Regions from separate parts of the Paenibacillus pedocola genome, predicted to be linked through region 2. Evidence: a T-box and tRNA genes for the amino acid it is inferred to sense, from the RefSeq annotation. Region 2 holds a T-box; the other holds one or more tRNA genes.
The links. A T-box is a leader RNA that pairs with one kind of tRNA and senses whether it is charged. The one in region 2 lies ahead of pheS (phenylalanine--tRNA ligase subunit alpha), so its partner is inferred to be a tRNA-Phe.
Positions count from the first base shown of each region.

Region 1 (12,153 bases), 1.9 Mb from region 2:
ACCGGCATCAGCCAATTGAAGCACACGCCAAGGTCTACAAACAGCTGCTGCCCATCTTTATTTCCGTATTCCGCAGTCTGGAGAGCCAGTATGAAGCTATTGCAGCGTTCCAGCGCGAGCAAGCCGGAGAATAGGCTGCAGTGCTGTACCTGAACCCCATATACAAAAAGCGCCGAAGAACCCGCATTTGCAGGCTCCCGGCGCTTTTATATTTAACTCATTATACCATCGCTTTGGTTTTTGGCTTCTGCGGGGCAGAACCGAACAGCACCCAGGCCGGCTTCACATAACGGAAGACCAGCGCCACGACCAGCCACGATCCCAGCAGTGCAACCAGCCAGCCTCCGGCAATGGCTGCCGTATAGGCCAGCGAACCGCCGTGAAACGGCAGCTTTCTGTATATGAACAGCAGGGCTGGATGCAGCAGATAAATGCCGAACGAGCAGGCGCCTATCGAGATTAACATCCGCGTCAGCAGGCTGCGTCCGGCTCCATACAGCAGGAAGGACAGCTGCAGGAGCACCACACAGGAGAGCAAGGCATGAAGATTGGAGAACCCCTCATACCAGAGGCTGTTAATGACTGTTTTCTTCGTATAGTTGTTGAACCACAGCTCTACATGAATAATCCCTGCAGCTGCCCATAGCAGCCATAGCAGGATCCAGACTCCGCCTTTACCGGATCTCCAGCCCTCGCGCGACGGGATGAGCCACTTTTTGAGAGGTCCGTAATAGACGGCAATTGCCGCTCCCAGCAGGAAATAGGAGAAATAGGTAATCGCAAGGCTGCCTTTAGACAACTGCCAGTACCCGTGGTTCGTCATATACTTGTTCAGCAGGACAAAACCCCACTGCAGCGCAAGCCCAATGACCGGGGCCCAGGCAGCGAGCCGGCGGACCTTTTGCAGGCACCACAGCATGAGAGGGAACAGCAGATAGAACTGAATGATTATAATGATGTAGTAAAGATGTGTATACGCCGTACCGGTCCAGAGATACTTCCACATCTTGGCCGTCATATCGCCCAGCGGCATGTCCCACGTATGACCGGACGTCATTTTTAATATAAAGTACAGGAACGAAAATACCACATAAGGCACAATAATATAGACCAGCCTTCGGCTATAAAACTTGCCCAGCGTTTTCCCGCTCAGCGGGCGGTCGATGTAGTTATAGAACAGTACAAACCCGCTTAAGAATACAAAAGACGGAACCGCAAACTGGCTGAATTTGTTGATGAACAAAAAAGGATGAAACATGGATGTGTCCAGTGTCTCCGCCAGGGTGCGTGAAGTAGCATGAATGGCCAGTACCGCAAAAATTGCAATCGCCCGAAAAATATCCAGCTGTGGAATTCTTTCTTTATTTCCCATGAATGTTCCTCCTGTTAAGCTCCATATCCTAGAGTACCAATAATCTATTTAATAATAATTTCCTGCATTACTCCGTAGACCGTGCTGTTGCTTCAAACTCCATGCTTTTCGTTCATCCCGCCCTGGGCCTGACCCGTTCCCGCAAGGTAGCCTGGCTTCGTCTTAGTCTGAGGGGCGAGCGAACGCGGCACACTTCCCAACATAATCCATGATTTATGAAATCTGCGAAAGATGAACTGCACAATCAACCAGCTGCCGGCCCCCGCCACAAGAAGTCCCCCATATATAAACACCACATAGGCAAACGAATCCGGAGAGATGCTGTGGGGTAATTTTCTGTAAACCGCCAGGAGCAGCGGATGAATCAAATAGATTGCAAACGACAGCTCACCCATCCGTGTCAAAGCAGTAACCAGCCCGCGCGGAGCCTTCCGGTAGATAAAGAAAGCTGCATACAGCAGGACAAGCGCCGACAGCATCGTATGCACATTCCACAGCAGCTCGTACCACAGCGAATCCGTCCATCTCCCGAAATGGCGGGCTTCATACCATAGCTGAACATGTATAAAGGCAGCCGCCAACCATGCAGTAAACAGTAGAACAGTCAGCCTTTTATGGGTAGCCCCCAGACCATTCCAGGGCTTCGTCAGCCACGGCTTAATCTCATCAAAATGAACCGCAATATAAGCCCCCATCATATAATACGCCAGGTAAGAAATCGACAGACTGCCCTTCTCCACAATATGCAGCTGAACTTTATTCCATAGGATAAACCCCCACTGCAGCGCCAGTCCGAGCGGAAAAGCCCACTTCACCCAAAACCTTGAACTCTGCAGCAGCTTCAGCAATAACGGAAACAGCAGATAAAACTGAATGCTGATAAATACAAAATACAAATGTGCATACGCCGAGCCCGAAAACAGCGCTTCCGTAAAGCTGGACAGATTCTCCAGCGGTTGCTGCGTCAATTCCCCGTTTACATACAAAGTCAGTGCATAGTACCCGAGCGATGCCAGCAGATAAGGCAGCAGAATGTACTTCAGCCTACGCCGGTAAAAGTTTCCGATCAGACTCCGGGTAACCGGACGCCCGTAATAATTGTAAAACAGCACAAAGCTGCTAAGAAAGATAAAGGATGGCGTTCCAAATTTAAAAAAGATGTTGATCCAGTTAAGCCAGTAATAGTACGGAGAGTTCAGGGCCTGCTCCCCTGCCGCAAACGATGTAGAATGCACATGCAGAACACCCATAATCGCCAAGGCACGGTAAATATCGAGCTGTGGCAGTCGTTCCTGTCGGGCTGCTTTCACGATAAAATTCCTCTTCTCTGCTATGATGTGTTCATAGAGATCCATATTGAGCGGAATGCATGAAACTGAACCTATCAGGAAGCCTGCACCGGGCTGATTATTCATTCTGATAATTACTGCAGCGTTTGCGCAGATGATGCGCCTATTCTAATTACAAGTATAGCGCTTCTCTGGTTCCGGCGGCACTGAAAGTTTTCTTAATAATTTATAAGAATACCTAAGAACAATTCTTCTTTATCCCCTTTACGCAAAAAGACCCCGCAGCTTCTGCGCCGATACACGCAACCTGAAACTGCAGGGTATTACAATAGCCGCCTCTCATTCATCTGCTTGCAGCGCATCTTCCGGGGAACCCGGACGTAATTCCCTAAGCGGATTTCCGCCAACGAACGAACCGGCTGCCACATCCTTATGCACTACTGAGCCTGCGGCCACAACTGCCCAGTCTCCTATTGTTACACCGGGAAGAATTGTCGTATTGGCCCCGATCAACACATTTTCACCGATAATGACCTCACCGAGACGGTATTCTTTAATGAGGTATTCATGAGCGAGAATAGTTGTATTGTAGCCGATCACAGAATTTTCACCGACCGTTATCAATTCCGGAAAAAAAACATCGACCATCGCCATCAGCCCAAAGGCCGTATGCTTGCCCACCTTCATGCCGAGCAACCTGCGGTAAATCCAGTTCTTGAGCGGCAGGATCGGACAATAGCGGGCAATCTGGATAAAAATAAAATTGCGCACGCCCTTCCAGGGACTAACCGTACGATAAATGTACCAGAGCGAATTATGCCCCTCCACCGGATAACGGGTTACTTTTCTCACGATTCATTCGTCCCTTGCTCCACAATAGTCAATAAATCGGTCATGTCATGAATGATGTATTCCGGATCATATTTGCGCAGCGTTTCTTCCCCTTTAAGTGACCAGGAGACTGCCGCCACACGTACACCGGCTGCTTTGGCGGATTGAATATCAACCACGCTGTCACCAACCATAAGGGTTTTGCGCGGATCAACATCCAAGTTGCGGATAGCGGTTAGCACAGGCTCCGCATGAGGCTTCGGATGAACAACATCGGTCACGGTGACAATGGTCTCCATATACTTCAGCAGATCGAACCTCTCCAGCGTCTTAAGCGTTGTGGGACGAATCTTTGTAGTGACAATCCCCAGCTTAATCCCGCGCCGCGACAGCTCATCCATCGTTTCATTCACCCGCGGAAAAGAATCAACCATTTCATCATGATGCGCATTATTATATGCACGGTAAGACCGCTCAAGGACGCTGACATCCTCCAGAATACCTGAGAATGCGCTCAGCTGCTGCTGGAGTGTTGTGCCCATATGAGGAATAATCTGCTCCCGGGTCAGCGGAGGCAGATTATTCTCCTTCAAGGCATGCATGAACGAGCCTATGATCAGCTCGTTCGTATTTACAATTGTTCCATCCAAATCAAAAAGAACACATTCAATCATTTCAATATTACTCCTTTGGTTCTCCATTCTCCGCCTTCTCCTCTTTAGGCTGTACCGCCTGTGGAGTACTCTGCGGAGTATTAACAGCATGATCCGGCACAACCGAGTCGGCGGCAGCAGCTTTAGTGCTGACAATTGGATCAGAGTAATGTGCGCTGGACTGGCCAGTCACCCTGCGTACGACAATCAGCACAATCGCCACAAGGATAATTAGCAGCGCCAGAAGCTGGGAAATTCGGATATTGCCATAGGCGGGATCAAGATAACCCTGCTCAAAGCCCATCCACTTCATCGGACTCCACAGTCCGTTTATGAGCGATGCTACACCACTGCTTCCGTTGAAGCCCAGACTGTCCGTACGCAGCGCTTCAATGAAGAAACGCCCGATGGAATACCAGATGAAATAAGACAGGAAGATTTCACCCGCACGCACAAAATTCTGGCGGCGCAGCACCATCAGCAGCAGAATGCCAAGCAGGCTCCAGAGTGATTCGTACAGGAATGTCGGATGATGAAAGGCATCCCCTATGTACATTTGATTGACAATAAAGTCGGGCAAGTGCAGTTTGTCGCGCAGGAACGATTCCTCCACAACACCACCGTAGGCTTCCTGATTAATAAAGTTGCCCCAGCGGCCGATCATTTGTCCTGCGAGCAGGCCAGGTGCACAAATATCCACGATACGCCAGAACGGGTATCCTTTATAACGGAAGTAGATAATCCCGCAAATAATCGCGCCAATTAATGCGCCATAAATGGCAATTCCGCCATTCCAAATTTTAAAGACATCAATAAAGTTATCCTTATAATCTTCCCACTTAAAAGCTACAAAATATATCCGGGCGCCAATGATAGCAGAGGGCACTCCAAGCAGCAGGAGATCCATAAAGAATTCCTGTGGAATATTAAATCGCTTTCCTTCCTGGATGGCGAGAAATAATCCTGCGAGTGCCCCGACACCTAGGATCAGCCCATACCAGTGCACTGGCAGCGATCCAATGGAGAATACAATGGGATTAATCGCTAAAGAAAAAAACATAGTCTCACGCTCCTAGTCCAGATCATCCATATCTTCAGAGATGGTAGCTGTAAGTTTATTAGTAAACTGTAGAGCTGCGTTAAAGCCCATTTGCTTCAGGCGGTAGTTCATTGCCGCAACTTCAATAATAACAGCAAGGTTTCGGCCCGGACGAACGGGAATCGTTACAAGAGGAACATCTGTATCGATAATCCGGGTGGTTTCCTCATCAAGACCCAGCCGGTCGTATTGTTTGTCCTGCTGCCATGCTTCGAGACGTACAACAAGCGTAATACGCTTATGGTTACGGATGGCTCCTGCGCCAAAGAGCGTCATTACATTAATAATCCCTACCCCGCGGATTTCCAGCAGGTGGCGGATCAATTCCGGTGCTGTACCATGAAGCTGATTGTCGGAGGTCTGGCGAATCTCCACGGCATCATCGGCGATCAGGCGGTGTCCGCGCTTAACGAGCTCAAGGGCTGTTTCGCTCTTACCAATCCCGCTGCTGCCTGTAATCAGCATCCCCACACCGTATACATCACAGAGCACTCCATGAATCGTGGCTGTAGGAGCGAGTCTGCCTTCAAGGAAGCTGGTTAATCTACTGGAAAAAATGGTTGTAGCCATCGAGCTGCGCAGTACCGGAAGTCCCTTCTCGTTGCTGATATCAATCAGCTCCTGCGGCACCTCCAAAGCTCTAGTAATCACAATACACGGGGTATTATCATTACAAATCCCGCGGATCCGGCTTTTACGCTCTTCCTCAGGAAGCATAGAAAAGAACGCCAACTCTGTCTTACCGAGCAGCTGCACACGTTCTTCGGGATAATATTCGAAATAACCGGCCATTTCCAGCCCGGGACGATTCAGGTCATCTACTGTAATTGGTCTTTTTAGACCTTCATGCCCGGAAACCACTTCTAATTGAAAATGCTGTACCAATTCAGATACTTTTACCTTCTTAGCCATGTATGTTCTTCCTTTCGTCACCTGCGGTTTAGTCCGCCTTCCCGCGTCTGGTCAGCAACTCTTCCCTATCCCATCCGTAGGTAATTCTCCTGCTATCTTAATTGATAACGTCTATGAATGCAATCTTAATACCTGTTAGTCCGTGGCATCGGGAAGATGTAAGCAAACAAAAAAGCCGCCCTTTCAGGCGGCTTCTCTAAACGGGAAAGCTGTATATCTTATCCCAGCAAAATGTTCAGTTCAGACTCTTTATCAAAGAGGTGAATTTTGTTCATGTCGATAGCCAATTTAGGCTTGCTGCCTTCACGGGTAGTGGAACGTCCATCTACACGGGCAATTACAGTGCTTGCGCCAAGGCCGCTCAAGTAGAGGAGCATTTCATGACCAAGGTTTTCTGTAACATCAACCAGCGAAGTGAAGATTGTGTTCGGGGAAGCTTCTAGGAATACTGGCTCTTCATGGATATCTTCTGGACGAACGCCCATGATCACATCTTTACCGATATATCCTTTGCTGCGCAGCAGTGTTGCTTTGCCGCCTGGAACTTCAACATCAAGGTTCTCAGCGCGGAAACGTACAGAACCGTTCACCTCGGACAAAGTACCATTGATAAAGTTCATTGTAGGGGAACCGATAAATCCGGCTACGAACAGGTTCGTAGGCTCATTGTACAGTTCTTCAGGGGAAGCAGCCTGTTGAATGATACCGTCATACATAACTACGATACGGTCACCCATCGTCATAGCTTCTGTCTGGTCATGCGTTACATAGATACAAGTGGTTTCAAGGCGTTTAACCAGTTTAGTGATTTCTGCGCGCATTTGACCACGAAGTTTAGCATCCAAGTTGGAAAGAGGCTCATCCATCAGGAAGACTTGTGGATCGCGGACGATCGCACGGCCCAAAGCGACACGTTGACGTTGACCACCGGACAGAGCCTTAGGTTTACGTTCCAGCAAGTGCTCGATATCGAGGATCTTAGCTGCTTCGCGCACTTTCTTGTCGATTTCTTCTTTCTTCACTTTACGCAGTTTCAAACCGAATGCCATGTTTTGGTACACGCTCATGTGCGGGTACAGGGCGTAGGATTGGAATACCATCGCGATATCGCGGTCTTTAGGAGCAACGTCATTGACTACACGATCGCCAATGTACATTTTACCTTCGGAGATTTCTTCCAAGCCTGCGATCATACGCAGTGTTGTGGATTTACCGCAACCGGAAGGTCCAACCAATACGAGAAATTCCTTATCTTTAATATCAAGATTGATATCCATTACTGTTGCTTTATCTGAACCCGGGTATTTTTTGAAAATATGCTCTAAACGTACGCCTGCCATTGTATTTCCCCCTCGAGTTTATTATTAGAATAAAAAATAAATCGCTTTCTTGTACGTTTATCTTACCCCAGACGTGCCCTGCTGGCTATTTGTAACGTTCACAAAAAACCTATTTTCTTTTCGTCACTTTATACAATAACATTGCTAATTTCACAATCGCCGCATCGCCAAAGCTCCGCACATCGGCCCCGGTCTCCTGTTTGATCTTATCCAGCCGGTACAGCAATGTATTACGGTGGATGTAGAGCTTCTTCGCCGTCTCACTCACATTACAGTCCATTTCGAAAAAAGTCTCCAGTGTAAGCAGCATTTCTTTATCGGCCAATACAGAAGAATAGTCGCCGATCTGTCCCAGCAGCTGTCTGCGCCGTTCATCTGGAATACTGTTTATCAGACGCTCCATATGCAGCTCCCATGGAAGGTGGATATACTCGCCAACCTGAAAAATCCGTCCGAGTACAATCGTCTCCCGCAGCAATGCGACCGAACCGGTCAAACCTTTTACGGGAATGATGGCAGGTGCCACAGCCAGATGAAATACACCGACCCACTCGCTGGCGATCAGTTCGTGCAGCCCCATACTGGTCTGAGCCAGGAGGTCATCTTCACTTTCTTCCTCATCTTCCTTATCATCCCCGCCGGTGAGCAGTTCCTTACGGGCTAAAATTAACCATTCTTTCTCCTGCAGGGGGATAAGTAAAATATCATTCTCGAAATAATTGCGCAACAGCTTCATCAGCGACCGGTAGGTCAGCTGCGGATTATGCACATTCTCACTGACCAGCAGAAAGGGGACCATATCTCCGAATAGGCGGCCCTTAAGCGTCATATCATCAGGAATTTCAGCATCATTCTTCTCTTGCTCCAGCTGTGAGTTAAGCCAGCCGCTTAGCTGCCGGGCTTCGACCTCACCCTCTTCTTTTAGTCCGGTAGCCTTAAGGGCAATGGCATAATTACGCGCCGCATAATTAACCAATTGCAGTTCCAGACCCGTAAGACCCTCCATCTCCACCCATACCGCAGTGATCCGGCCTTCATTCTCATATAAAGGAACCCATAGATAACCATCGTGCGTAACAGGCTGCTCCTGCTCTTCCGTACCCACGCCAAATAGGGAAGCTGAATGCTGCCGTCCGAGCTGTTTGATTCCGGCTCTCTTTCCGGTGAGCTGCTCCAATTTTTGACGCAATGCCTCACTATCCATCGTCACCATTCTCCACCACTTTTGCTCTTTTCGCCTATTTTATCATATTCTGCAACATTATGCGGCCAGGCCTATCTGAATGATAAGTGAACTTGACCCTCCACTGGAAAATCAGCGTTTCTCCGTACTCAAAGCTGCGGACTTGGATAATGGCAATACAATGGGATTTATCTTTTTCAGTGCCTTATGCATCCAGATCCCAGCTATCGCCCCTTCACCCATAGCCACTGTGGCTTGCTCCGCATGAACGGCAACGTCGCCGGCTACCCACAAATGCTCCACATTCGTCATTAAGGAACGTCTATTTACCTCAATATGCCTGTTTTTATGCAGCGTGACCCCCAGCTGGGCGGCAAGCTCGGAATGCACCGCATTTCTCCCAAAGGCAATAAACCCGCGCTCTGCCGCAAGGTGAGTGCCATCCTGTAAAGCAACTCCTTTAATCATCCCGTCATTCTCTTGTACTATGTGGGTAGCTGCTTGTTCAATATAGATAATTCCCTCTGCCTGGAGGCGTGTGAGATTCTCCTCAGACACGGGTTCATGTTCATGATTAATGTAGGTCAGATCTCCCGTACGTTCCCGCAAAATAAAAGCCATATGCGCGCCAGCATCACCAGAACCCAGCAGCACCGTCTGACGGTCCTGAATCTCAAAGCCGTCACAGTCAGGACAGACATACACAGATTTGCCAAGTGTCGGTACAAGTCCCGGCAGTTCCGGAAAGCGATCCATTACCCCTGTAGCCAGCAGCAAGGTTTTGCTTTCGTATTGGCGGCCTCGCTCTCCGGTTAAGAGGAAGAGCTGTTCATACTTATCCGCTTTAACGACTTTGTCTGAGATGAATTCCACACCAGCCACTTCAGCCTGCCGTCGGCCTCTTGCACGTATTTCGTCACCCGATACTCCATCCGGCCAGCCCAGGATATTATGATAGGTCCGGCAAAGATGAGATCTCCCGCCTCCTGCATCAATTACCAGCACCCGATGTGCAGAGTACCGTCCTAATTGAATCGCCGCCTGAAGCCCGGCAAATCCGCCGCCAACAATAATTGCATCATATATCATAGAAATCACTCATTTCTGCTCAGCATTATAAACTTATAATTAAACGAAGCAAGAAATTTTAAACTTGAAGACTATAAAAAGGCTGAATTGAGTTCTGAAAACACAAAAAAGCCACCATCCGAAGATGATGACTTTCTGTTTGGAATGAGCCATGAAGGACTCGAACCTTCGACACCCTGATTAAAAGTCAGGTGCTCTACCAACTGAGCTAATGGCTCATAAAACTGGTGGAGGCTGATGGATTCGAACCACCGAACACGTACGTGAGCAGATTTACAGTCTGATGCGTTTGGCCACTTCGCTAAGCCTCCGTAATATGGTGGCGCGGGAGGGAATCGAACCCCCGACACAAGGATTTTCAGTCCTTTGCTCTACCGACTGAGCTACCGAGCCAAAAACAAGCCTTAAAACATAAAATGGCGGAACCGACGGGATTCGAACCCGCGATCTCCTGCGTGACAGGCAGGCATGTTAGGCCAACTACACCACGGTTCCGCATTTGTAAAAATAATGGTGCCGGCGAGAGGACTTGAACCCCCAACCTACTGATTACAAGTCAGTTGCTCTACCAATTGAGCTACACCGGCACAGTGTGAAAATATTCTTAAAGTGAAAATGGTGGAGGCTGAGGGGTTCGAACCCCCGACCCTCTGCTTGTAAGGCAGATGCTCTCCCAGCTGAGCTAAGCCTCCGGGAAATATGGTAGCGGCAGAGGGGATCGAACCCCCGACCTCACGGGTATGAACCGTACGCTCTAGCCAGCTGAGCTACGCCGCCACAATAATTAGGTTTTGGATTTATAATGGCGGAGAGAGAGGGATTCGAACCCTCGCACCGCTTACGCAGTCTAACCCCTTAGCAGAGGGTCCCCTTATAGCCACTTGGGTATCTCTCCAAACGATATGGTGCCATGTAAATCCATTCAGGAACCTTAATTCCTGAAAACTGAATCCGAAACAAATCTGCGTTCTTCGAAATTTGGATAAGCCCTCGACCGATTAGTATTGGTCAGCTCCATGCATTACTGCACTTCCACCTCCAACCTATCTACCTCGTCGTCTTCAAGGGGTCTTACTAATTGGGAAATCTCATCTTGAGGGGGGCTTCACGCTTAGATGCTTTCAGCGCTTATCCCGTCCGTACGTAGCTACCCAGCCATGCTTCTGGCGAAACAACTGGTGCACCAGCGGTACGTCCATCCCGGTCCTCTCGTACTAAGGACAGCTCCTCTCAAATTTCCTGCGCCCACGACAGATAGGGACCGAACTGTCTCACGACGTTCTGAACCCAGCTCGCGTACCGCTTTAATGGGCGAACAGCCCAACCCTTGGGACCTACTTCAGCCCCAGGATGCGATGAGCCGACATCGAGGTGCCAAACCTCCCCGTCGATGTGGACTCTTGGGGGAGATAAGCCTGTTATCCCCAGGGTAGCTTTTATCCGTTGAGCGATGGCCCTTCCATGCGGTACCACCGGATCACTAAGTCCGACTTTCGTCCCTGCTCGACTTGTAGGTCTCGCAGTCAAGCTCCCTTATGCCTTTGCACTCTTCGAATGATTTCCAACCATTCTGAGGGAACCTTTGAACGCCTCCGTTACTCTTTAGGAGGCGACCGCCCCAGTCAAACTGCCCGCCTGACACGGTCCCCGTACCCGCTTAGGGTACCAGGTTAGAACCTAGATACGATCAGGGTGGTATCCCAACGGCGCCTCCGCAGAAGCTTGCGCTCCTGCCTCTACGGCTCCCACCTATCCTGTACAGATCGTACCCAAATTCAATATCAAGCTGCAGTAAAGCTCCATGGGGTCTTTCCGTCTTGTCGCGGGTAACCTGCATCTTCACAGGTATTAAAATTTCACCGGATCTCTCGTTGAGACAGCGCCCAAGTCGTTACGCCATTCGTGCGGGTCAGAATTTACCTGACAAGGAATTTCGCTACCTTAGGACCGTTATAGTTACGGCCGCCGTTTACTGGGGCTTCGGTTCATAGCTTCGGGTTGCCCCTAACCACTCCCCTTAACCTTCCAGCACCGGGCAGGCGTCAGCCCGTATACTTCGCCTTGCGGCTTCGCACAGACCTGTGTTTTTGCTAAACAGTCGCTTGGGCCTTTTCACTGCGGCCCCCTCGGGCTATTCACCCTACCGAGGCACCCCTTCTCCCGAAGTTACGGGGTCATTTTGCCGAGTTCCTTAACGAGAGTTCTTCCGCGCGCCTTAGAATTCTCTTCTCGCCTACCTGTGTCGGTTTGCGGTACGGGCACCTTCTCCTGGCTAGAGGCTTTTCTTGGCAGTGTGAGATCATGACCTTCGCTACTATAATTTTCGCTCCCCATCACAGCCCAGCCTTACGATGTGCGGATTTGCCTACACACCAGCCTCACTGC
Region 1 covers NZ_CP134223.1:135,003-147,155, reverse strand. Annotated here, with positions in the region: gene gntK (gluconokinase) at 1-134, shown strand, start outside; gene QU597_RS00740 (acyltransferase) at 221-1,372, opposite strand; gene QU597_RS00735 (acyltransferase) at 1,465-2,682, opposite strand; gene QU597_RS00730 (acyltransferase) at 3,001-3,513, opposite strand; gene ppaX (pyrophosphatase PpaX) at 3,510-4,166, opposite strand; gene lgt (prolipoprotein diacylglyceryl transferase) at 4,174-5,205, opposite strand; gene hprK (HPr(Ser) kinase/phosphatase) at 5,218-6,156, opposite strand; gene QU597_RS00710 (ABC transporter ATP-binding protein) at 6,375-7,496, opposite strand; gene QU597_RS00705 (PucR family transcriptional regulator) at 7,606-8,700, opposite strand; gene QU597_RS00700 (NAD(P)/FAD-dependent oxidoreductase) at 8,812-9,768, opposite strand; tRNA gene QU597_RS00695 (tRNA-Lys) at 9,914-9,986, opposite strand; tRNA gene QU597_RS00690 (tRNA-Tyr) at 9,994-10,079, opposite strand; tRNA gene QU597_RS00685 (tRNA-Phe) at 10,086-10,161, opposite strand; tRNA gene QU597_RS00680 (tRNA-Asp) at 10,186-10,263, opposite strand; tRNA gene QU597_RS00675 (tRNA-Thr) at 10,280-10,355, opposite strand; tRNA gene QU597_RS00670 (tRNA-Val) at 10,385-10,460, opposite strand; tRNA gene QU597_RS00665 (tRNA-Met) at 10,469-10,545, opposite strand; tRNA gene QU597_RS00660 (tRNA-Ser) at 10,572-10,663, opposite strand; rRNA gene QU597_RS00655 (23S ribosomal RNA) at 10,747-12,153, opposite strand, start outside.
Region 1: it has a tRNA-Phe gene. The T-box ahead of pheS (phenylalanine--tRNA ligase subunit alpha) is inferred to sense a tRNA for this amino acid. The anticodon was not compared.

Region 2 (12,153 bases):
CACTTTCCCCCGGAGCAAGGATGGAGACGTCATTGTCGACTACTGCCTGTGAAGAGGAAGTAAGGTCGTTCAGATCCGCCTTCAAAATACCGGTCAGCTTAGGCAGGGTGATCGTTTTGGACGTGCTGTTTCGGATGCTGAGTTTAGCCTGAACCAAGTCCTCATCGCCCCAGGGCAGACGTTGCAGAGACTGCAGGGAGACGGCGAAAGTGCCGTAATTATTAGTTACGCTGCTCTCAGAAGCCACATGAGTATTACCCTCCAGCTTGTAAGGGATTTTGAAATAGGCTACCGGGAGAACGATTTTGCTGGAATCTTCATTGGCGGCTGGAGGAATGACCTGAAGCTGCAGGTTATCCTGGGCTAGCTCAAGCGGTATGCTGGTGCTGAGTTCAATCAGCTTCTCTTCGAGCGGCTTTAGTGTAAGGCTGTTAAAAGCTGTTGTAGTAATCGGGAAGGAATAACCCTCGGCAGATTTGACAGAAAGCTCGTAGGCCGGCAAGGTCACTGCCTTGCTGCCCGTGTTTTTTACCCGGAACTGATATGTCCAGATTCCATTCTCATTCTCGGCGTAGACTGCCGACGATTTCAGCTGCATGTCTACAATATTGCTGTCGATGGAGACCTTCTTGATAGCACCAGCGGCAACGGTAAAGTCAGCATTAACGGCTGCAGGAAGCGAATAGGAGGCTACCGGAAGCGAGAGCTTGAGGCCTTCGTCCAGTTTGGCAGTCTGCAAGGTCATCTTGGTAACGTTCATATAGGCAGGGATTTCAGTCATGAAATACAGCGTCTTTTTCTCCTGCGGCTGAATCTTATATTCTGAGCTGCTCTCATCCAGTGTCAGCGTAAATACCGAACCTCCGGAGGATTTGAGATACATGCTGTAGCCCGGATCGGTAAGCACCTTGGTACCCAGATTCGTCAGGCTGAGTCCTACTTTGGCATAGACCTTGCCGTTATATTTGTAAATTTGCAACGAATTTGCCTGGCTGGTCACGGGAACGCTGTTCAGTTCGATCTTTTTGCTCTCGCCCTGAAGCGCAGACAGTGAATAATTAGCTGGAACTGTGAAGGTCCCGATGCGTTGTTCATAGTTGGCGCTGCTAAAATTCCAGCCGTACATGCTGATTTTTAGCCCTTTTACCGTAGCGGCTTTTCCGATATTAGCGTAGTATGTAATACTCTTTGTTTCTTTACCGGCGATTTTTTTGACCGCGCTGTCTACGGAGACGGGGGTCCCCTTGATTACGCTCCCTCCGGATGTAACCACTTTGGAGAAATAATCGACCAGATTGGCACTGGTGCTTGAGGTATTGGTGTAAGTAAGGGTATAGGTTAGAATGTTTCCGCTGTCCTGGGCGAATACCCCGATATCGCTGAGCTTCACGCTGAGTGATGCCCCGAGATTCATGGAGCTGAGCTTGGCAAGCGTTGAGGTTTCCGTGGCGTAGGCCGCGGCTTTGGCAGCAGTTCCCCCCGATGCAGCCGCATAAGCCGCAGTTCCGGCATATCCCGGGATCTGACTTACGGCAAATGTGCTGAGAAGTAACAGAACATAAGCCTTACTTCGTTTGTGCATGAATTTCCCTCCCTGTTTAAAAACCTCTGCGATCCTAAATCCATCCGGAAAATAAGATAGCCAGGCCTTCCTAATAAGGAAAAATATCAAGCGCTGCTGAACGTTCGCTGAAAAAAAATCCATAAAACCAGGCTGAAACTTAAAGGAAGATTAAAAACAGATAAAATTAGCCTAAATTCTGATCCGCTTGTCAAACTGGCGTTTTTTGCTTATAATATTAAGACATATCTTCTGACACTAATGATGTAAGATATTGAGTTCCCATGATCCGAAATGCATTGATGGAGACGAGTACGCAGTGCCTGGCTTACAGGGAGGAGACGCCGGAGATTGAGAGCGTTTCTAAGAGAGCAGAGCTGCCGAAGTTCACTCCGGAGCAGTTCCCTGAATGTTACACTTAAGTAGGGGAAACCGGCCGCAGACCGTTATTTCTGTTAAAGTGAGACATGTCTTTACCGTACCGTAAGAGGGAATACCACTCTTAAGGGATCCGGTGCAGCCTGTCTAACAAGGGTGGTACCACGGTCTTTTCGTCCCTTACCGGGAGGAAAGGCCTTTTTTTGTTGTACACTACGAAGATTGAAGGGGGCAGTGCATGCCATGAAAGAAAAGCTGGAAGCATTGAAGGTTGAGGCCTTGGCTAAGCTGCAGGAGGTTACCGATCCGCAGGTTCTGAATGATTTACGCGTGAAATACCTGGGCAAAAAAGGCGAGCTGACTGAGGTTCTGCGTGGAATGGGAGGACTCAGCGCAGAGGAGCGCCCGGTGATCGGCCAGGTAGCGAATCTGGTGCGCAGCGCCATTGAAGAGATTATCAGCACGAAGCAGGAGGCCTTCCAGCAGCAGGAGACACTGGGCCGTCTGCAGGCGGAGAAAGTAGACGTTACTCTGCCGGGGCGCGGTTTGCCCCAGGGCGGAATTCATCCCTTAAACCGGGTTGTCCAGGAGATCGAAGATATCTTCATCGGTATGGGCTACAAGGTTGCTGAGGGACCTGAGGTTGAGACGGATTATTATAACTTTGAAGCACTCAATCTGCCGAAGGATCATCCGGCGCGCGACATGCAGGATTCCTTCTACTTAACAGATGATCTGCTAATGCGCACCCAAACCTCACCGGTGCAGGTCCGTACGATGCAGGCGATGAACGGGGAAGTTCCGGTCAAAATCATCTGTCCGGGCAAAGTGTACCGCCGCGATGATGACGATGCGACCCACTCTTTCCAGTTCCATCAGATTGAAGGCCTGGTCATCGGCAGCAATATCCGCATGAGTGACCTCAAAGGCACGCTGAACCAGTTCGTCAAAGAAATGTTCGGACCAAGCACGGGCATCCGTCTTCGTCCCAGCTTCTTCCCGTTCACAGAGCCGAGCGTTGAGGTGGATGTCAGCTGCTTCAAATGCGGCGGCGACGGCTGCCGTCTGTGCAAGCAGAGCGGCTGGCTGGAGATTCTCGGCGCAGGCATGGTGCATCCGAATGTACTGAGAATGGGCGGTTATGATCCGGAGAAATACAGCGGCTTTGCCTTCGGTATGGGCGTGGAGCGGATCGCGATGCTGAAGTACGGAATCGATGATATCCGTTATTTCTACACCAACGATATGGGCTTTGTGAAGCAGTTCAAGGGGATTTAGATTTTTGGCGGGTTAGCGGGCTGGTGTTGAAGGATTTCGGAAGGCACACGGAGTGCCAATTTAACTTTTATGATTTTTACTGTATAGGAATGACCGGAGGGGAATTTTGGAACTGTAGGAGCGCCAGCGTCCGCCTTTGTCTTCGGATTTCGATTGCTATATAGATTGAACTAGAAAATATACGATTAGGAAAAAGTGGCGGAGGAGAATTTTGGAACTGGAGGAGCGTTAGCGTCCGCCTTTGTCTTTCGGATTTCTACCGCTAATAGCGGTTCAAATCAAGAAATCTGAAGACAACAGCGGCCGGAAGTCCAAACATTCTCTGGAGTCACGGCTAATCCTAAAATAGAAAAGCTACTAGTTCAATCTATATAAGCGGTTCAAATCAGGAAATCTGAGGATAACAGCGATCGGAAGTCCAAACATTCCCTGCAGGGAAGGCTGATAGACAGAATTTAAAAGTGAAATTTGCACTGCAGAATTCCACATCCTTCGGGCAGCAAGCTAACCCGGCAGGTAGATAAATACATCTGAAACAAAAGGAAGTGAGCGGACATGAAAGTATCAACCGGATGGCTGACCGATTATATATCTCTAGAGGGAGTAACCGCTGAAGAGCTGGCGGACAAAATCACCACCGCAGGCATCGAGATCGATGGTGTCGAGCGCCGCAACAAAGGACTGTCCGGGATTGTAACCGGATATGTGAAATCGAAAGAAAAACACCCGGATGCCGACAAGCTGAACGTGTGTATCGTAGATGCCGGACAAGGCGAAGACCTGCAGATCGTCTGCGGAGCGAAGAACGTGGCTGCGGGCCAGAAGGTTCCCGTTGCCCTGGTTGGTGCGAAGCTGCCGGGTCTGGAGATCAAGAAAGCTAAGCTGCGCGGCGTCTTATCGCAGGGCATGATCTGTTCGGCCAAAGAGCTGGGTCTAAACGACAAGCTGCTGCCGAAAGAACTCCAGGAAGGTATTCTCGTATTGCCTGAGAACACAGAGGTAGGCCAGGATATCACGAAGGTGCTGGGACTGAATGATGAGATCCTGGAGTTTGACCTGACACCTAACCGTTCCGACTGTCTCAGCATGATCGGTGCGGCTTATGAAGTCAGTGCGATTCTGGGACGCGACCTCAATCTGCCTGACCCGGCTGCGGAACTGGTAGAGGCCGGCGGTACCGCTGCAGACTCGATTTCGGTAAAGATTGAAGATGAAGCCTTCTGCAGCCATTATGCAGTGCGCTATATCTCGGGAGTCAAGCCTGCTCCGTCACCGCTCTGGATTCAGAACCGTCTGATGGCCGCAGGTGTGCGTCCGATCAACAATATCGTGGATATCACAAATTATGTAATGCTTGAATACGGCCAGCCGCTGCATGCGTTTGACGGTGATCAAGTGGAAGGCGGCGTGCTGGGTGTGCGCTTTGCCCGTGAAGGCGAAGTGCTGACTACACTTGACGGCCAGGAGCGCAAGCTGGAGCCGCAAATGCTTGTCATTGCTGACGGCGGGAAGGCTGTGGCCTTGGCGGGAGTTATGGGCGGACTCGCCACAGAAGTAACGGGAGAAACCGTCAATATCGTACTCGAATCGGCCAAATTTGATGGCGGCACCGTCCGCAAGACATCACGCCAGCTGGGTCTGCGTTCTGAAGCTTCGCTGCGGTTCGAGAAGCAGGTGGATCCGAAGGCAGTGATTCCGGCACTCAACCGTGCCGCTGCCCTGATTGCCCGCTATGCCGGCGGTTCCGTACATGAAGGTATTGTGCAGGCAGGCAGCGATGCTGTTCCGGATAAGATTCTGACTTTGTCGCTTGAGAAGCTGAATAATTACCTCGGTACGGAGCTGTCGCTTCTGGAGGTGAAAACCTTGTTCGGACGCCTCCGCTTCAAATGCGGGGATGTGGCTCAAGGCGTTGTAGAGGTGCAGGTACCATCCCGTCGCGGAGATATCAGCTACGATGTGGACCTGATTGAAGAGATCGCCCGCCTGTACGGGTACGACAACATTCCGACAACATTGATTGAAGGAGTTACGACACCGGGTGCACTGACCAGAAAACAATCCGTGCGCCGTGAACTGCGCCGGATGCTCGCACTTGGCGGCTATCAGGAAGTGATGGGCTATTCCTTCATTCAGCCGGAGCAGAGCAAGCTGTTCCCTGCGTTCTCGGAAGGCAGCCTGCCTGTGAAGCTGGCTATGCCGATGAGCGAAGAACGCAGTGTGCTGCGCACCAGCCTGCTGCCGCAGCTGCTGGATATTGCCCTGTATAATACGAACCGCCGGCAGAGTGATCTGGCCCTGTTCGAGATCGGTAATGTATTCTTCACCGATGAAGAGCAGCTTACCCGCCAGCCCCGGGAGCTTCCGGTACTCGGACTGCTGCTGAGCGGAAGCCGGACCGCCAAGCAGTGGAACATGACTGCGGAGCCTGTGGATTTCTTCGACCTCAAAGGCGCACTGGAAAGTGTATTTGCCTACCTGGGACTAACCGGACGTGTGGTCTATGAAGGTGATGCGCCGCAAGACTATCACCCGGGCCGTTCCGCTTCCATCTATCTGCTGGAAGAAGATGGCCGTACACGAATCGGGACGATGGGCCAGCTTCATCCGGAGCTTCAGCGCAAGCTAGATCTGGAGGATACTTACGTAGCTGAGCTGCTGCTGCAGCCGCTGTATGACAGTGCCCGGATCAGCCTGCAGTACAGTGAACTGCAGCGCTTCCCTGGAATGGAACGGGACATCGCTGTTGTCGTAGATTCTGCGGTTCCTGCGGGGAATCTGTTGACTTCGATCCGTGAAAACGGGGGAACGCTGCTGCAGAATGTGCAGGTATTCGACGTCTATACCGGCGGTAAGATGGAAAGCGGGAAGAAAAGCGTGGCCATCTCGCTGCTGTACCGCCATACGGAACATACACTGACCGATGAAGAAGTTTCAGAAGTGCATGAAAAGGTAGTTGCTGCACTTCAGCAAACTTTTGGTGCAGAATTAAGAAAGTAGCAGGAATTGTGCAAAGCCGCAGCGAATCCATTTAGAAACCGAGATTCGCTGCGGCTTTCCTTTTGGGGAAAAGTGCGGGGTTTCCGGTTGAATCGATGGAATGATGTCGTTTGTTTTGCCAAATGTTCAGGAATCACGCTACAATAGAAGCAGAGCAAACAGCTTAGAATCCGCACACATACAAAGGAGGGCACAACTGTGGCTATGGACCGGACCCGTGTCGCCGTGGAGATATATGGAACTTCCTATAAATTAGTCGGAAGCAGCACTGAATATATGAAGCAAGTTGCCCGTTATGTGGACGAGCATATGCATGCCATTTCAAAATCTCATTCCAGACTGGATACACCGCGGATTGCGGTGCTTGCAGCCGTACATATGGCGGAGCAGGCGATTCAGGTTCAGGATTTTAAGAACGAGTTAAATATGCTGACCGGCGAGCGCACAGAATTGCGCGTGGAGGTATCACGCCTGCTTGAAGTGCAGCGTGAGCGGCAGGAAGAATATGAACGGCTAAGCGAATCAGCCAAAGCAGAAGCTGCACGGCTGCTGGCTCAGGCCGAAGAGGAACGCAAGCGTCATTTGGACATCCAGGAGCAGGAGCGCAAAGCTCACGCCGCCCAGCTGCAGGAATCGGAGCAGGCAGCTGCTGCTGCGCGGGAGAAGCTCGCTGAAGAGCTGCAGGCCCGCGAGGCAGAACTGCAGGCACTCCGGGCTGCCTATGAGCAGGAGCAGGCTTCAGGCCGTGAAAGCCACAGGCAGGAGCTGGCAGCGCTTGAAGCTGCCCGTCTGCAGCAGCTGGAGGAACTGAAGGCTGCGCATGCGCAGGAGGTGGAGAATCTCCGCGAATCGCTGCTCCGGGAGAAAACGGAAACGTTATCTCAGCTTGAGCAGGAACTGGCGCAGACCCGGGAAGCTCTCGGAAACGAAGTGGTGGAGGTTCGGACCTCCCTCAGCCAGGAGCTTGCAGAGACGAAGGCTGCGCTTGATAAAGAGTTAAGCGCAGAACGGGAAGCGCTGCAGAAGGAGCAGGCTAAGACCAAGGAGCTCCGGCAGTCCCAGGGCACGCAGGAGCACCGGCATAAGCAGCAGCTCCAGGATCTGGAGAAGCAGCTTGCCGAGCTGCGCGGCGGTACAGGGCAGCTGCAGTCGCGGCTGCGTGCGGCCGAAGCTGGCCTTAAGGGTGAGCGCGATGCCCGGCTGACGCTTCTGTCGCAGTATGAAGCGGTGCTGGGCCGTGAGGAGCAGCTTACAGAGGAACTGCGTGCTGCTGGCGAGCAGGGGACGCTTTTGAATGAGCAGCTGGAAGAACTCCGCCAGCGTTACGATGAGGCACAGAGCGATGCCGCCGGCCTTAGAGATGCACTGCAGGAATCATCTGAACGGCTGAGCCTCACCGGGGAAGAGCTGAACGCTGCTAATGAGCTGAGTGAGCTGCTGAGCGGCGAGCTGGAAGAGCTGCGTCAGCGCTACGAGATTACCCTGAGCGAGACAGCCGAACTCCGCAGGCTGGTGCAGGACAAGGAAGCGCTGATCAGCCAGCTACAAGGCGAGCTGCAGACGGCTACCGAACTGGGAACGCTGCTCCAGGAAGAGCTGGAGGAGCTGCGTCAACGTCTGGAGCAGTCCCAGGCGGAAGCTTCCGCGCTGCGCGGAGGACTTGAAGAAGCGAGATCCGGTTTGAGCCGGGTGCAAGATGAGCTTACCCGCAAGGAAGATGAAGCCCGGAACTGGCAGGAGCTTGCGGACAAGCATATGGAAGATATCAGCGAACTGGAAATGAATCTGCTGGAAGCAGAAGAGAAATCTTCTTCGCTGCAGCGCGAGATCGAAGCCCTGCGCGGGCAGGCAGATGGCATGGTGCAGCAGCTGGACCGCGAAGCTTCCTTGCGTGCAGAAGCTGAGCTGGAATGCACTGCGCAGCGTGAAGAGTCGGCGGAGGCCCGGAAGGAGCTGGCTGCCCTGCGCGGCCGGTACGAGGACTTGATCGCACAATACGATGAGCTTCTGCAGGAGAGTGAACAGCTGCAGGAACGATACGGACTGCTGGAGGCTGAAGGCGAGGAGGCGGCGCGGCGTCTTGAAGAGCTGTACGAAGCTGCCCGTGAAGCCGCGGCTACAGCGGAAGAGCAACGGGAAGCGATCCGGGAAGCACGCGAGGTCGAGGCATCCTGGAAGCACCGGTACGACGAGCTGCAGCGGCGAGAGGCCCAGTGGAACGAGACGGAGGCTGCTCTGCGCGAGGAGATTGAGATCTGGCAGCAGGAAGCCGGAGAAGCAGAGGCGCAGGCTGAGTCTGCAAACCGGGCGCATAGTGAAGTGCAGCAGCAGCTTGGCGAGATCGGAGAAAACTACGAGCTGGCTCAAGGCCAGCTGCGTCTGATACAAGCCCAATTCGAGCTGCGCCAGGGTGAGCTGGATAAGCTTGCTCATGAACATCGTAATCTTCAGGCGGAATATGCCAAGCTGCAGAGTGAATATAATGAATGGATTCAACTGATCGAACAGGATAGTTGAATGGCGGATGCTGTACAGAAACGGGTGCTTCCCTCTAGGGGGGCATCCGTTTTTGATGCAAGGACAAATTGTTATTGCAACCGTTTTCAACCCTTGTTAGGATGTTGAATGAGGTGAATAACAATGGATAAGAAATGGCTTGGTGTTGTCATTGCCCTATTCCTGCTGCTGGCGTATTTTTTTATCGGTTTCGCAGGCCATTCCTCCCGCATGGGGAGTATTGTCAGGGAGCTTAGCGGGCAACCCGGTGATGTGAATCCCGGCTACCATATCGTACTGATTGAACAGGAACGGTATCATCCCTATTGGGAAATGGTCGAGAAGGGTGCTAAAGAAGCCGCTGAGGCATACGGGATAGACATTGAGTTCACCGGCCCGGTCCGCAATAACATGGAGGAGCAGATCAGCCTGCTGGAAAAAGCAATTGCCGCACAGGTGGATGCGATTATTGTACAAGGACTGAATGATGAGAAATTCACGCCAGTGATCGATAAAGCCGTAGACCGCGGTATCCCGGTGATCACAATAGATACCGATGCTCCTGCCAGCAAGCGCCTGGCCTATGTGGGAACCGACAATGCGGCAGCAGGTGAGATTCTGGGACGCATGGTTGTGAAGGCAAGCGGAGGCAAAGGGAAGATCGGGGTGATCATTGGCAGCGATCTGGCCAAAAATCAGCTGCAGCGTCTGAACGGCTTAAGCCATGTTGTGAAGCAATACAGCGGTCTGGAGATTGTGGATGTCCGGAGCTCTAATATATCCCATATGGAGGCGATTCAGCAGGCGGCAGAGATGCTGCAGCTGCATCCGGAAATCGATGTGATGGTCGGCACTAGTTCAACGGATGCGCTGGGAATTCTTCAAGTCTCCAAAAGACTAAAGCGGGAGCCTATGACCATCATAGGCTTTGACAATCAGGCGGATACACTCGCCGCGATCAGTAGAGGAGACATCAAGGCTACCGTGGCGCAGCAGCCTTTTTTGATGGGACAAATGGCTGTAAAGCTGCTGAATGAGCATTTCCAGGGGCGCACGCTGCAGTCGGAATATTTTACCGAGGTTAAGGTGCTGGACAAAAGTAATGTTCAGGAGGGGGAGAGCCTGTGAGTATCCGGCGAAAGCTGCTGATTTGCATTCCCCTGCTTGTACTGCTGATGAGCTCTGTTTCTTTTGTCTTGTTTGAGAGCGGGAAAAATGTGCAGGAGAGCTATCACCTGATGATAAACCGGATTTTATTGTATAAGGAAGTGTCCTCCGAGGTCGGGGAGAATATGCGTTCCTTGAACCGCTTCATCATGCAGGTGGATGCTGACAGCTATCCCGAGGTAGACAAGCATTTGAGCGCTGTGCAGGAGCTGCGGAAGAAGCTTGATGGGATAGAGACGATCGGCGGGAGCGAACTCCCGCTGATGAATTACCGCCACATCATTGACACCTTTCTGGAACAGGCCGGGCAGATGATTGACGAGATAGACGATCAGGACTCCAAAACGCTGGCCGGTGCTTATATTGAGGCGGAGCAGACAGAAGGGTTCATCCGCGAGGAAGCGCAGGAACTGGTTGACCTGGAACTGGAACAGTATAAGCCGATTTATGAGGAGATCATGTCCACGACGGGTAAGCTGAACCAGCTGGGGATTCTGCTGGTGATTACGGCAGCGGTGCTTAGCATATCTATGGCCATCTGGCTGTCCAGCAGCATCACGGGACCGATCCGCCGCCTGGTGGCGACGGCCAAGCAGATCTCGAAGGGCCGGATGGACACTAAAGCGCCCGAGAGTATCAACAACGATGAGATCAGCATTCTATGCCGGGCTTTTAATGGAATGATCGATAATATCCAGCAGCTGATGGAGGAGAATATCAAGAGCGTGGAGAAGGACCGCCTGGTTAAGGAGCTGGAACTGAAAATGCTGCAGAGCCAGATCAATCCTCATTTTCTGTTCAATACGCTGAACTCCATCGCCAAGCTCGCCTATCTGGAAGGAGCGGCTAAAACAAGCGATCTAACCGTATCCGTATCACGTCTGCTCCGTTATAACCTTCAGAAGCTGGACCAGGCGGTACCTCTGCGTGAGGAAGTGGAGCATGTAACGGAATATATCAATATTCAGAAGGCGCGTTTCCGTGACCGGATTACCTTTGTGATGGATATTGACGAACAGGCATTAGGCGGAATGATTCCCTGTCTGACCCTCCAGCCCATTTTCGAGAATGCCTTTGTGCACGGACTGGAGGAAATGGAGGAAGGGGCTGTGCTGTCATTGTCGATCCGGTATGACAGCGGAATTATGGAAATAGGAATCAGCGACAATGGTGCAGGCATGAACCCTGAGACCGTGGCAAGGCTGATGGGTTCGATCCGGGAGGAGGCTCCGCGTTTCAGCGGAAAGGGCCAGTCGACCGGACTTGGTACACATAATGTGTTTAAACGGCTTCATTTATTTTTTGACGGGGAACAGCAGATTGAGATCGACAGCAGCGAAGGCGTAGGGACAGCTGTACTGTTCAGGCTACCTTGCCGGCCATCGGCTTAAGACTTAGGAAGGACGAAAGGAGACTAACCATGTACACTTTGCTGATTGCCGATGATGAGGCGCTGGAACGGGAAGGGCTGGAGCTGATGATTAGGCATCTTTTTCCGGATACCTTTGAGTTTCTGCATGCAGAGAACGGGCGGAGAGCGATACAGCTCGCGGAGGAGCATCGGCCGGATATTGTCTTCATGGATATTAAAATGCCGGGCATACAGGGATTAGAGGCGGTGCGGCAAATACTCCACAAGCTCCCTTCAGCCAAAATTGTGATGATTACCGCCCATGATTATTTCTCCTATGCCAAGGAAGGGCTGCTGCTGGGAGTGAAGGATTATTTGCTGAAACCTGCCAGACGCGAGGAGGTGGCAGATGTGCTGAAGCAGCTGATTGCCGAGATTCAGGAGGAGAAGCGCCGCAGGCATGAGCAGCTTGAGCAGCAGGAAAGGCTTGCCCATCTGCTGCCGTTGGCTGAAAATGAGCTGACACTTATGCTAATGCTGGAATATGTGCAGGAGATTGAGCTTGAACAGCTGGCCGGACTCCTGAACCTGCAATGGAGCAAGGGCTATGCTATGGTACTGTCGTTTCCCCGGCAGGCGAGTGGAGAATGGACGGATTTCCAGCTGGTAAAGCGTGAAATCTATGAGGCGGTCAAACAGCTGGTGAAGTCTGGTCTGGGCTGTCTGGCCGGTCCTTTAATCGGATATCAGATGGCTTTGTTTATCCCCTTGCCGCCGGGCCGCACAGGATACTCCCAGCGGGTTCTTTCCCTCGATTGGGGCGAACGGCTCCGAAGCCTCGCTGAACAGCGTTTTGGACTGCCGTTAAATGTCGGCATCGGCTCTATCAGGGAAGGCTGGGACGGACTGAGCCGTTCCTACC
Region 2 covers NZ_CP134223.1:2,025,522-2,037,674, forward strand. Annotated here, with positions in the region: gene QU597_RS08645 (hypothetical protein) at 1-1,582, opposite strand, end outside; T-box leader at 1,852-2,123, shown strand; gene pheS (phenylalanine--tRNA ligase subunit alpha) at 2,183-3,217, shown strand; gene pheT (phenylalanine--tRNA ligase subunit beta) at 3,773-6,217, shown strand; gene QU597_RS08660 (hypothetical protein) at 6,422-8,734, shown strand; gene QU597_RS08665 (sugar-binding protein) at 8,858-9,841, shown strand; gene QU597_RS08670 (sensor histidine kinase) at 9,838-11,271, shown strand; gene QU597_RS08675 (helix-turn-helix domain-containing protein) at 11,301-12,153, shown strand, end outside.